Regions from separate parts of the Kitasatospora sp. NPDC101155 genome, predicted to be linked through region 1. Evidence: riboswitches for the same ligand, from Rfam matches in the RefSeq annotation. Region 1 holds a riboswitch; the other holds the start of a gene.
What was found. A riboswitch is a leader RNA that binds a small molecule or an ion and turns the genes downstream of it on or off. The one in region 1 is predicted to bind S-adenosylmethionine.
Positions count from the first base shown of each region.

Region 1 (4,940 bases):
GAACCAGGTCCCCGACCACACCGACCACGAACTCCGGCACCTCGTGCGGGAAGTCGTGACCGGTCCCCTCCGGCGTGTACACCAACCGGGACGCCGACGACGCCGCCAGGTACCGGACCCGGCTGCGGAGGTAGAAGCGGCTGATCCGCTCGGCCTCAACTGCGTCCCGGGCGCCGGCCAGCACCGCCTCACCGCCGTTGAGATCCCGCGGTATCACCAGGACGAGCGGCAGGTCCGCGAGATCCCCGTCGTACACCACGGTCTCCCAGCCCACACCGGCCAGGCCGGACGGCGAGAGCTCGCTGAAGATCGACGCGGCGGCGCAGTCCTGCCCGGTCCGGCCGCCCCGGCCACGGTGTGCACCGAAGAGATGCCGCACCGCAGCCAGCAGTAACCGCCGCCGCATCCCCGCGACCAGCCCGTTGGATGGCGCGAAGGCGATGACCTCCAGCGGCGTCGGGTCCAGCAGCACCAGCCCGGCCGTCAGATCCGGCCGCCGCCGGGCCGCGTTCGCGACCAGCAGCCCGCCGAAGGAGTGGCCGACGAACACGAACGGGGGCCGCTCGCCCGCCGCCTCCAGCGCCGTCAGCAGCTCCTCCGCCTCGACGGCCGTCGTCCGGGGGAAGGGCCCGGTATCGCTCCAGCCCGTGCCGAACCGGTCGACCAGCACCGAGCGGGTCCGGGCCGCCAGCATCGTGTGCAGCTCTCCGAACTCCTCACCGGGCACGTGTCCCCCCGGCATCCACACGACCGTCGGCCCGCCCGCCCGCTCCCCCTCACCCAGGACGTGCATCCGGTGGCCGCCCACGTCGACCAGTGACCCCGGCGCCGGCCGCGCCCCCGTCTCCCGGGCCACCAGCACCAGGTGCCGCACGGCCCCGACCAGCAGCGCCGCACCGACGGCCACGGCCACAGCACCGAGCGCCACCGCCCAGGTCGTGCCGAGCGCGACGAGGCAGCCGCCCACACCCGCCGTCACCAGCGCGACCGGCACCCCCGTCCAGTCCCGGCTCAGTAACGCGAGCAGGGAGTTCGCCACCCGTCCGTCCCGGCGCATCGTGTCCTCCGCGACAGCAGCATCCGACAGCTGACCCCTTTCCGTCTTCTTCCCCGTCTGCCCGCGCCCTCACCCCACCAGCACTCAAAAACGTACCGCGTACGCCCAAGGACCCTGGGTCATCGCCCGCCCGGCCCGACTCGGCCCGGCGGGACGGACGACCCCGGGGCCGACGCCGTCGAAGTCCGCCTCCTTCCAAGCCCTTTGAGGACCCTGGAGGTCTCCGTGATCGACCTGGGCGGGGCGGCGAGCCCCGGTGGGCGGCGAGCCGGTCAGGACTGGCGCAGGGCTTCGCTGAGGCGGTTGGCCGCCTCGACGACGGCCTGGAAGTAGTGCGGGCCGGGGTGGCGGGTGAGGCGTTCGAGCGGGCCGGAGACGGAGACGGCGGCCACCACCCGGTTGGACGGGCCTCGGACGGGCGCGGAGACGGAGGCGACCCCGGGCTCGCGTTCGCCGATCGATTGCGCCCAGCCGCGGCGCCGGACCCCGCTGAGGGCGGTGGCGGTGAAGCGGGCGCCCTGGAGGCCCCGGTGGAGCCGCTCGGGCTCCTCCCAGGCGAGCAGGATCTGCGCACCGGAGCCCGCCTTCATCGGGAGGGTGACGCCGACTGGGACGGTGTCGCGCAGGCCGGAGAGCCGCTCGGCGGCGGCCACGCAGATGCGGACCTCGCCCTGGCGGCGGTAGAGCTGGGCGCTCTCGCCGGTGACGTCGCGCAGGTGGGTGAGCACCGAGCCGGCGGCGGCCAGCAGCCGGTCCTCACCGGCCGCCGCCGAGAGCTCGGCGAGCCGCGGGCCGAGGACGAACCGGCCCTGCATGTCCCTGCCGACCAGCCGGTGGTGTTCCAGCGCGACGGCGAGCCGGTGCGCGGTGGGCCGCGCCATGCCGGTGGCGGCGACCAGACCGGCCAGGGTGGTCGGCCCGGCCTCCAGGGTGCCGAGGATCGAGCTGACCTTGTCGAGCACGCCGACGCCGCTCGTGTTCTCCATGGATGGGTACTCCAGTCTCAAATCCCGTGAGCGGCAGGTGGGTTCGGCTCACGGGAGCTCCCCGCGGGGAGCGGGGGGTGGTCAGCGAGGACGGGCCGGAGAAGTCGGCCGATTGCCTGCGCCGGGCACGAGACGGGTACGCGAAAGGGCCGGGGCGGGAAGCGCCCGGGCGAAGGACAGCACAGAGAGCACCGTGTCTCCTCATCTTTCCCGCGCCACGTTGGCGACAGGCCGGAGTTGGCACTGATCCCGGACGGCGCGGCGCGTACTTCGAACGCCGAGTCGACCGGGGAGTTGCCGGGGCTTCGTAGGGCCGGTCCCTCCACCCCTCTGGATGATTCGCCAGGAACCATACAAGATTCCCCCGCCGACCAGCCAAACCCCCCTGCTCCGCGCCGCTGCCGCGCCCGCCGCCGATCGGGTGTGCCGCCTGGTGCCGGTCCCGTGACCGGTCGAGGATGGCGGCATGGGTGTCGACGACTCGGGTGCCGGGCTGCTGGTGACGAACGTGCGCGTGTTCGACGGGATCGGCGAGGAGGCGGTGCCGGGGCACGTCCGGATCGAGCGGGACAGGATCGCGGAGGTGGTGACGGGTCGCCCGTCCCCGCGCGGTACCCACGGGGTGAGGGTGCTCGACGGCGGGGGCGGCACGCTCATCCCGGGGCTCACCGATGCCCACGTCCACCTGTTCGCGATCGGCGGCACCATGGCGGACCTGCAGCTCGCACCGACCGGCACCGTCTACTACCAGGCCCTCGCCTCCGCCCGCGACATGCTGATGCGGGGCTTCACCACGGTGCGGGACATGGCAGGTGACACCGAGCCACTGCGGCGGGTCCTGGACCGCGGACTGTTTCCGGGCCCGCGGATCTACCCGAGCCAGGCCGCCGTCTCCCAGACCTCCGGCCACGGCGACTTCGGCTCGGTCCACGAGGTCCCGACCGTCCTGGGCGGGCCGCAGTCCCGCACCGAGCAGATCGGGTTCACCCGGGTGGCCGACGGACCGGAGCGGGTGCTCGCGGCGGTGCGCGAGCAGTTGAGGAAGGGCGCCACGCAGATCAAGGTGATGGCCGGCGGCGGGGTCGTCTCGGAGTTCGATCCGCTGGACGTACTGCAGTTCACCACGGCGGAACTGGAGGCGGCGGTCGCCGCGGCCTCCGACTGGGGCACCTACGTGACCGTGCACGTCTACACCTCGGAGGGCGTGCGCCGCGCGGTGGAGGCCGGGGTGCGCTGCATCGAGCACGGGCACCTCACCGACGAGGACACCATCCGCTACCTCGCGGAGCGGAACGTGTGGCTGAGCACCCAGCCCTTCGAGGTCGACGACCACCACTACGCCTCCGCGGACAGCGACCGCAAGAACCGCGAGGTGTGCGAGGGCGTCGCCCGCACCTTCGGCTGGGCACTCGAACACGGCGTGCGGCTGGCGTTCGGCACCGACCTGGTACTCGACCCCGCGAAGGCCCACCGGCAGTCCGAGATGCTGGTGCGGCTCGGCCGGTACCTCAGCCCGGTCGGGGCCCTGAAGATGGCCACCTCCGGGAACGCGGAGCTGTTCCGTCTGTCCGGCCGCCGCGACCCCTACCGCGCCGCGCCGCTCGGGGTCATCGCGCCGGGCGCGTGGGCCGACCTCCTGGTCGTCGACGGCGACCCGACCACGGACCTGTCCGTCCTCGCCGAGCCCGAACGCAACCTGCGACTCATCGTCAAAAACGGCGTGGTGTACAAGAACGAGCTCGGTTGACCCCGGTCCCGGGCGAGCGGCGTCCGGCCGCCGGCCCGCGGCGATGCCCCAAGACTCGGACGCCCCCAACTCCGGTACTGGATCGAAGATTTCACCCGTCCAGGGCCCGGGCACGGCGGAGCCGGACCGTGAGGGCGTCCGGGGCGATGATCGGGTCCGGGTACTCGGGGGCGAGCAGCCAGGGACGGTGGACGGCCGGTCCGGGCAAGTGGGCGAGCTCGGGCAGCCAGCGTCGTACGTAGTCCCCGTCCGGGTCGTAGCGGTCGGCCTGACGCAGCGGGTTGAGGATCCGGTTGGGCCTGGTGTCGGTGCCGGTGCCCGCGACCCACTGCCAGTTGAGCTGGTTGTTCGCGACATCGCCGTCGACCAGCAGGGACAGGAAGTGGGCGGCGCCGATCCGCCAGTCCAGGTAGAGGCTCTTGGCGAGGAAGCTCGCGGTGAGGAGACGGGCCCGGTTGTGCATCCAGCCCTCGTGGGCGAGCTGACGCATCCCGGCGTCGACGATCGGGTAGCCGGTGCGGCCCTGCCGCCAGGCTTCGGCCTCGTCCTCGTCGTGGTGCCAGTGGTCGTCCCTGCTGCGGTAGTCGTCGTGCGCGGCGTCGGGGCGGGCGGCGAGGACCTGGTGGTGGAAGTCGCGCCAGGCGAGCTGCCGGACGAAGGCCTGCGCACCGTCGCCGCCGCGCTGGCAGGCGCGGGCGGTCAGCTCCGTGGGCGACAGGCAGCCGAAGTGCAGGTACGGGGAGAGCCGGGAGGTCGAGTCGGCCGCGAGGTCGTCGTGCACCTCGGCGTACGCGTCGACGTCCCAGCGCCGCCACCGTGCCCGGGCCGCGGTCTCGCCGCCGGGGGGAAGGCCTGGGGAGAGGGGGCCGCCGACGACCAGGTTCTCGCTGCCGATGCCGCCCGGTGTGCGGATGGCCCGGGGCGCGGCCAGCACCGTGCGGTGGGGGGCCTGCTGCCAGGCGCGGTGGTAGGGGGTGAAGATCGCGTAGTGGTCGCGGCCGGCCGGGGTGATCCGGCCCGGTGGGACCACGGTCACCGAGGCGTCGTGGACGTGCAGGCGGTCACCGAAAAATGCGCGCAGCCGTGCCTCGCGCAGACGGGCGAAAGCGCTCACCCCGGCGGCGACGTGCACGGTCGCCGCGCCGGTTTC
Region 1 is NZ_JBIWPN010000016.1:157,823-162,762, forward strand. It holds gene ACIRYZ_RS24855 (alpha/beta fold hydrolase) at 1-1,057, opposite strand, end outside; gene ACIRYZ_RS24860 (IclR family transcriptional regulator) at 1,330-2,043, opposite strand; SAM riboswitch class I at 2,242-2,384, opposite strand; gene ACIRYZ_RS24865 (amidohydrolase family protein) at 2,510-3,790, shown strand; gene ACIRYZ_RS24870 (cryptochrome/photolyase family protein) at 3,882-4,940, opposite strand, start outside.

Region 2 (4,940 bases), on a different contig from region 1:
CAGCGTTCGGTGAGGAAACCGGCCCGGTCGGCGCCGAGGATGCCGGTGAGGACGGCGCGGGCGACGTCGTCGGGGAGCATCCGGTAGTACTCGGGCGGGGCCCAGGGAGTGTGGGAGAAGTGGCCGATCCGCAGGTCGGGACGGGCCGCGCGGAGCAGGGCCGGGGTCAGGGAGAGGTGGTAGTCCTGGACGAGGACCGCGGCGTTCGGGGCGGCTTCGGCGGCCAGGGCCTCGGCGAAGGCCGTGTTGTAGGCCTGGTAGGCGGCCCATTCGGTGCGGAAGCCCGCGTCGAAGGAGGGTGCGGTGGGGGTCGCGTAGAGCAGGTGGTGGACGAACCAGAGGGTGGAGTTGGCGACGCCGTTGTAGGCGTGGGCGAAGGTCTCCGGGTCGATGTCCAGCATCCGTACGGCCTGGCCGCCGACGTCGTGGCCGGCCAGGTCGAGGCGGCCGTCGGGGGCTTCTGCCGCGGCTCGGCGGTCGGCGTCGCCGAGGGCGGCGCACACCCAGACGGCGTTCGGGTCGTCGATCGCGGAGAGGCCGGAGACGAGGCCTCCGCCGCCGCGGCGCAGGGTCAGCGTGCCGTCGTCGGCGGCGCTGAACGACACCGGTCCCCGATTGGAGGCCACCAGGACGGGGGCGGTGCCGGTCGCGCTCGAACGTTCGGTCGTGAGATCGCCCATGGTTGGCATCTTGCCGGGGGCTCGGGTCGGCAAACGTTTCAATGGCGGGTCGCGTATTCGGGCACGGTGTGCATCGGGGGGCGTTCCAGGGCGGTCACCGGGTGGCTGTGGGCGGTGAAGGCGCGGGTTTCCGGGTCGCGGCTGAACTGGGTGAGGTGGGGGTGGACCAGGTCGGCGGAGGCCTTGAGGCGGTGGGTGCGGTCGAGGCGTTCCAGGGCGGTGCGGTAGATGGTGGCGGCCATCCGGCCGAGGGCCTGGCCGTCCTGGTGACGGTGGTGTCGGACGCCGACGTCGACCTGGGCCAGGGCGTCCAGGCCGACCAGCTCCAACGCGTCGACCAGGAGGCCGAGTTCGACGCCGTAGCCGGTGGGGAAGGGCAGTCGTTCGAGCAGTGAGCGGCGGGCCGCGTACTCGCCGCCGAGGGGCTGGACGAAACCGGCGAGTTCCGGCCAGTGGAGGTTGAGCAGGGGGCGGGCGACGAGTTCGGTGACCCGGCCGCCGCCGGCGGGGACGATCGCGCCGGACTCCGTTTCGAGGGGGCGGTCGTACATGGCCTTGACCAGCTGGATGTCGGGTTCGGTGAGCAGGGGGCCGAGGATGCCGGAGACGAAGGCGGGGTCGAACTCGCGCAGGTCGGCGTCGACGAAGCAGACGATGTCGCCGTGGGTGACCAGCAGCGAGCGCCAGAGCACCTCGCCCTTGCCGGGGACGGCGGGCAGCCGGGGCAGGACGGCGTCCCGTTGTTCCACCCGGGCGCCGGCCTCGGCGGCGACGGTGGCGGTGGCGTCGGTGGAGCCGGAGTCGAGTACGACCAGTTCGTCGACCAGAGGAAGCCGGTCCATCAGTTCGCGCCGGACGGTGCGGACGATGTCGCCGACGGTGGCCTCCTCGTCGAGTGCGGGGAGGACGACGCTGACGGTCTGCCGGGTGCGCCGCTTGGCCTCCAGCAGGGTGTGAACCGGCCGGTCGGCCGCGCTCCACGAGCGGCGGTGCAGCCAGGACGCCGCCTGCGGGAGGAGTGCGGGGGTCGGTTCGGCGGGCACGGTGAATCTCCTCGGCGAGGTCGGGTGGAACGGGCCATCTCGCGTGGCGGACGGTCCCTTTCAGGGTGGACGCCTTCGGATACAGTCTTCGTACAGCGGTCGGACCTTCGCACGCCGGGGTCGCCGCTGAACCACAACTTCACAAGCTCATCCAGAGGGACTGAGGGAACGGCCCGTTGACGTCCCGGCAACCTTCTCGCTCGGCTGTTCACAGGCCCCGGCGGGACAGGTGCCAATTCCGGCCTGTGGCGCGACCGCGCCACGGGGAAGATGAGGAGAGAGGCCTCCGCCATCATGGCTGTCGACACTGCCGCACCCTCCCCCAGCCTTCGGCCGGGGGGACCCCGATCGGTTGACCTCGGCCCCGCCGCCGCCCTGTCCTGTCGGGAGTGCGGCACCCGCTTCCCGCTCGGCCCCAGCTTCGCCTGCCTGGAGTGCTTCGGGCCGCTGGAGATCGCGTACGAGTTCGGGAGCGAGCGCGCCGAGGAGCTGCGCAAGCGGATCGAGGCCGGTCCGGCGTCCATCTGGCGTTACGCGCCGCTGCTGCCGGTGCCGGCCGACGTGGCGTCCAAGCCGAACCTGAACCCGGGGTGGACCCCGCTGGTGAAGGCGGACAACCTGGGCCGGGAGCTCGGGTTCACCGCTCCGCTGCACGTGAAGGACGACTCCGGGAACCCGACGCACTCCTTCAAGGACCGGGTGGTGGCCTGCGCCATCGAGGCGGCGCGGGCGTTCGGGTACACCACGCTGTCCTGCTCCTCGACCGGCAACCTGGCCGGCGCGGTGGGCGCGGCGGCGGCCCGGGCCGGGTTCCGGTCCTGCGTCTTCATCCCGCACGACCTGGAGCAGGGCAAGGTCGTGATGGCCGGGGTGTACGGCGGCGAGCTGGTGGGCATCGAGGGCAACTACGACGACGTGAACCGCTTCTGCTCGGAGCTGATCGGGGACCCGGCCGGCGAGGGCTGGGGTTTCGTGAACGTCAACCTGCGTCCGTACTACGGCGAGGGCTCCAAGACGCTGGCGTACGAGATCTGCGAGCAACTCGGCTGGCGGCTGCCGGAGCAGATCGTCATCCCGATCGCCTCGGGCTCGCAGCTGACGAAGATCGACAAGGGGCTGCAGGAGCTGATCAAGCTCGGCCTGGTGGAGGACCGGCCGTACCGGATCTTCGGCGCCCAGGCCGAGGGCTGCTCGCCGGTGTCGGCCGCGTTCAAGGCGGGCCGGGACGTGATCAAGCCGGTCAAGCCGGACACCATCGCCAAGTCGCTGGCGATCGGCAACCCGGCGGACGGCCCGTACGTGCTGGACATCGCCCGTCGGACCGGCGGGGCGGTCGAGGACGTCACGGACGAAGAGGTCGTGGCGGCGATCCGGCTGCTGGCCCGGACCGAGGGGATCTTCGCGGAGACCGCGGGCGGGGTGACCGTCGGCGTGCTGAAGAAGCTGGTCGAGACCGGTCAGCTGGACCCGGCCAAGGAGACCGTCGCGATCAACACCGGCGACGGCCTGAAGACGCTGGACGCCGTCTCCGACGCCGGGATGACCGCCGTCATCCGCCCGACGCTGGAGTCCTTCCGCTCCGCCGGTCTCGCGTCCACCTGAACCACCCCCACCCCCGCTAGGAGAGCCATGAGCGCCAAAGTCCGCATCCCCACCATCCTGCGCACCTACACCGGCGGCGCGGCCGAGGTGACCGCCGAGGGGGCCAGCCTGGCCGAGGTCATCGCCGACCTGGAGCAGAACCACGCGGGCATTTCCGCCCGGATCCTGGACGACACCGGGAAGCTGCGCCGCTTCGTCAACGTGTACGTGAACGACGACGACGTGCGGTTCGCCGAGGGCCTGGCGACCGAGATCAAGGACGGCGCGAACGTCTCGATCATCCCGGCGGTGGCCGGCGGCTGCTGAGCCGTCGCATCCCGCTTCCCGGCCGCCCGTACGTACGGAATTCGACTCTCCGTATGTGCGGGCGGCCGCTGGCATTTCGGCGGGAATATTTCCGGGTCAAGTCGGAGTAGAGTGTGGCTCTGCTGGGAACGGGGCTTCCCTTCCGGCTTGCGCGCTGCTTGGCCGGAGGTCGTCCGGTCACTGAGACCGGCTCGCGTCCCGGCCGTGAAACATGTCAGGCGGATGTCAGAATTCCTGCGAGGGTTTGGGTAATTCGTCCGCTATGTCCGGCATGAAATGCCGATTTCACCCTGGTTTGTTCGCCCTTGTCTCTTGACGGGGCTATGGAATTCCTGGCGGCTGGCCCTGTTGCAGAGGGCGTCGGTCCGGATACATTCAGCGGCGGTCGGCGTAATCGACCGCCCATCGGAAGCCGTTCGGCTTTCTGTGCGGAGGATTGCGGCGTGCACGGCTGCGCTCAGGGGGGGTTCCCCGGGCCGGCCTTCAACCAGACCCGGGCCCGCGACCTGCGGGCGCGTGAAGGGCCAGCACAGCACTAGGGGAGTTCGGAATGGCTCAGGGCACCGTCAAGTGGTTCAACGCGGAGAAGGGCTACGGCTTCATCGCGGTCGACGGTGGTGCGGACGTCTTCGTCCACTACAGCGCGATCCAGATGGACGGCTACCGCACCCTCGAGGAGGGCCAGCGGGTCGAGTTCGAGATCTCTCAGGGACAGAAGGGCCCGCAGGCGGACATGGTTCGCGCGGCGGTCTGACCCCTTCCGACTCCAGGAGCTCGGCGCGGCCCACCGCTGGTGGACCTCCTGCTTCTCGACGGGCCCGCACGACACGCGTCGTGCGGGCCCGTTCGCCTTTCCGTCCGCGCCCCGGTCCGCGCTCGCGGACGGGGCTCGACGGCGGCTCGCGGGTGGCCGATTGGGCTTGCACTCGACCACCCGGAGTGCTAATCATTGGCGTTAGCACTCACAGTGTGAGAGTGACAGCGGACCGGGTCGGTGAGGCCCCCGGGAGCGGTAGGGGAATGGACCTCCGCGCACCAGGGCCGTCCGTCGCGGGCACCCCTTGGTCCGAGCAGTCGACCGTGTCCCGGAGGACCACTTCTGATGGCCAAGATCATCGCCTTTGATGAGGAAGCTCGCCGCGGCCTTGAGCGTGGCATGAACCAGCTCGCCGACGCAGTGAAGGTCACGCTCGGCCCCAAGGGTCGCAACGTCGTGCTGGAGAAGAAGTGGGGCGCCCCCACGATCACCAACGACGGTGTCTCCATCGCCAAGGAGATCGAGCTCGAGGACCCGTACGAGAAGATCGGT
Region 2 is NZ_JBIWPN010000009.1:230,263-235,202, reverse strand. It holds gene ACIRYZ_RS16585 (trehalose-6-phosphate synthase) at 1-680, opposite strand, end outside; gene ACIRYZ_RS16580 (glucosyl-3-phosphoglycerate synthase) at 719-1,723, opposite strand; SAM riboswitch class I at 1,868-2,000, shown strand; gene thrC (threonine synthase) at 2,018-3,325, shown strand; gene ACIRYZ_RS16570 (MoaD/ThiS family protein) at 3,353-3,631, shown strand; gene ACIRYZ_RS16565 (cold-shock protein) at 4,182-4,385, shown strand; gene groL (chaperonin GroEL) at 4,734-4,940, shown strand, end outside.
Region 2: it holds a riboswitch for S-adenosylmethionine, as region 1 does, so the genes downstream of both, thrC (threonine synthase) here and ACIRYZ_RS24860 (IclR family transcriptional regulator) in region 1, are expected to answer to the same signal.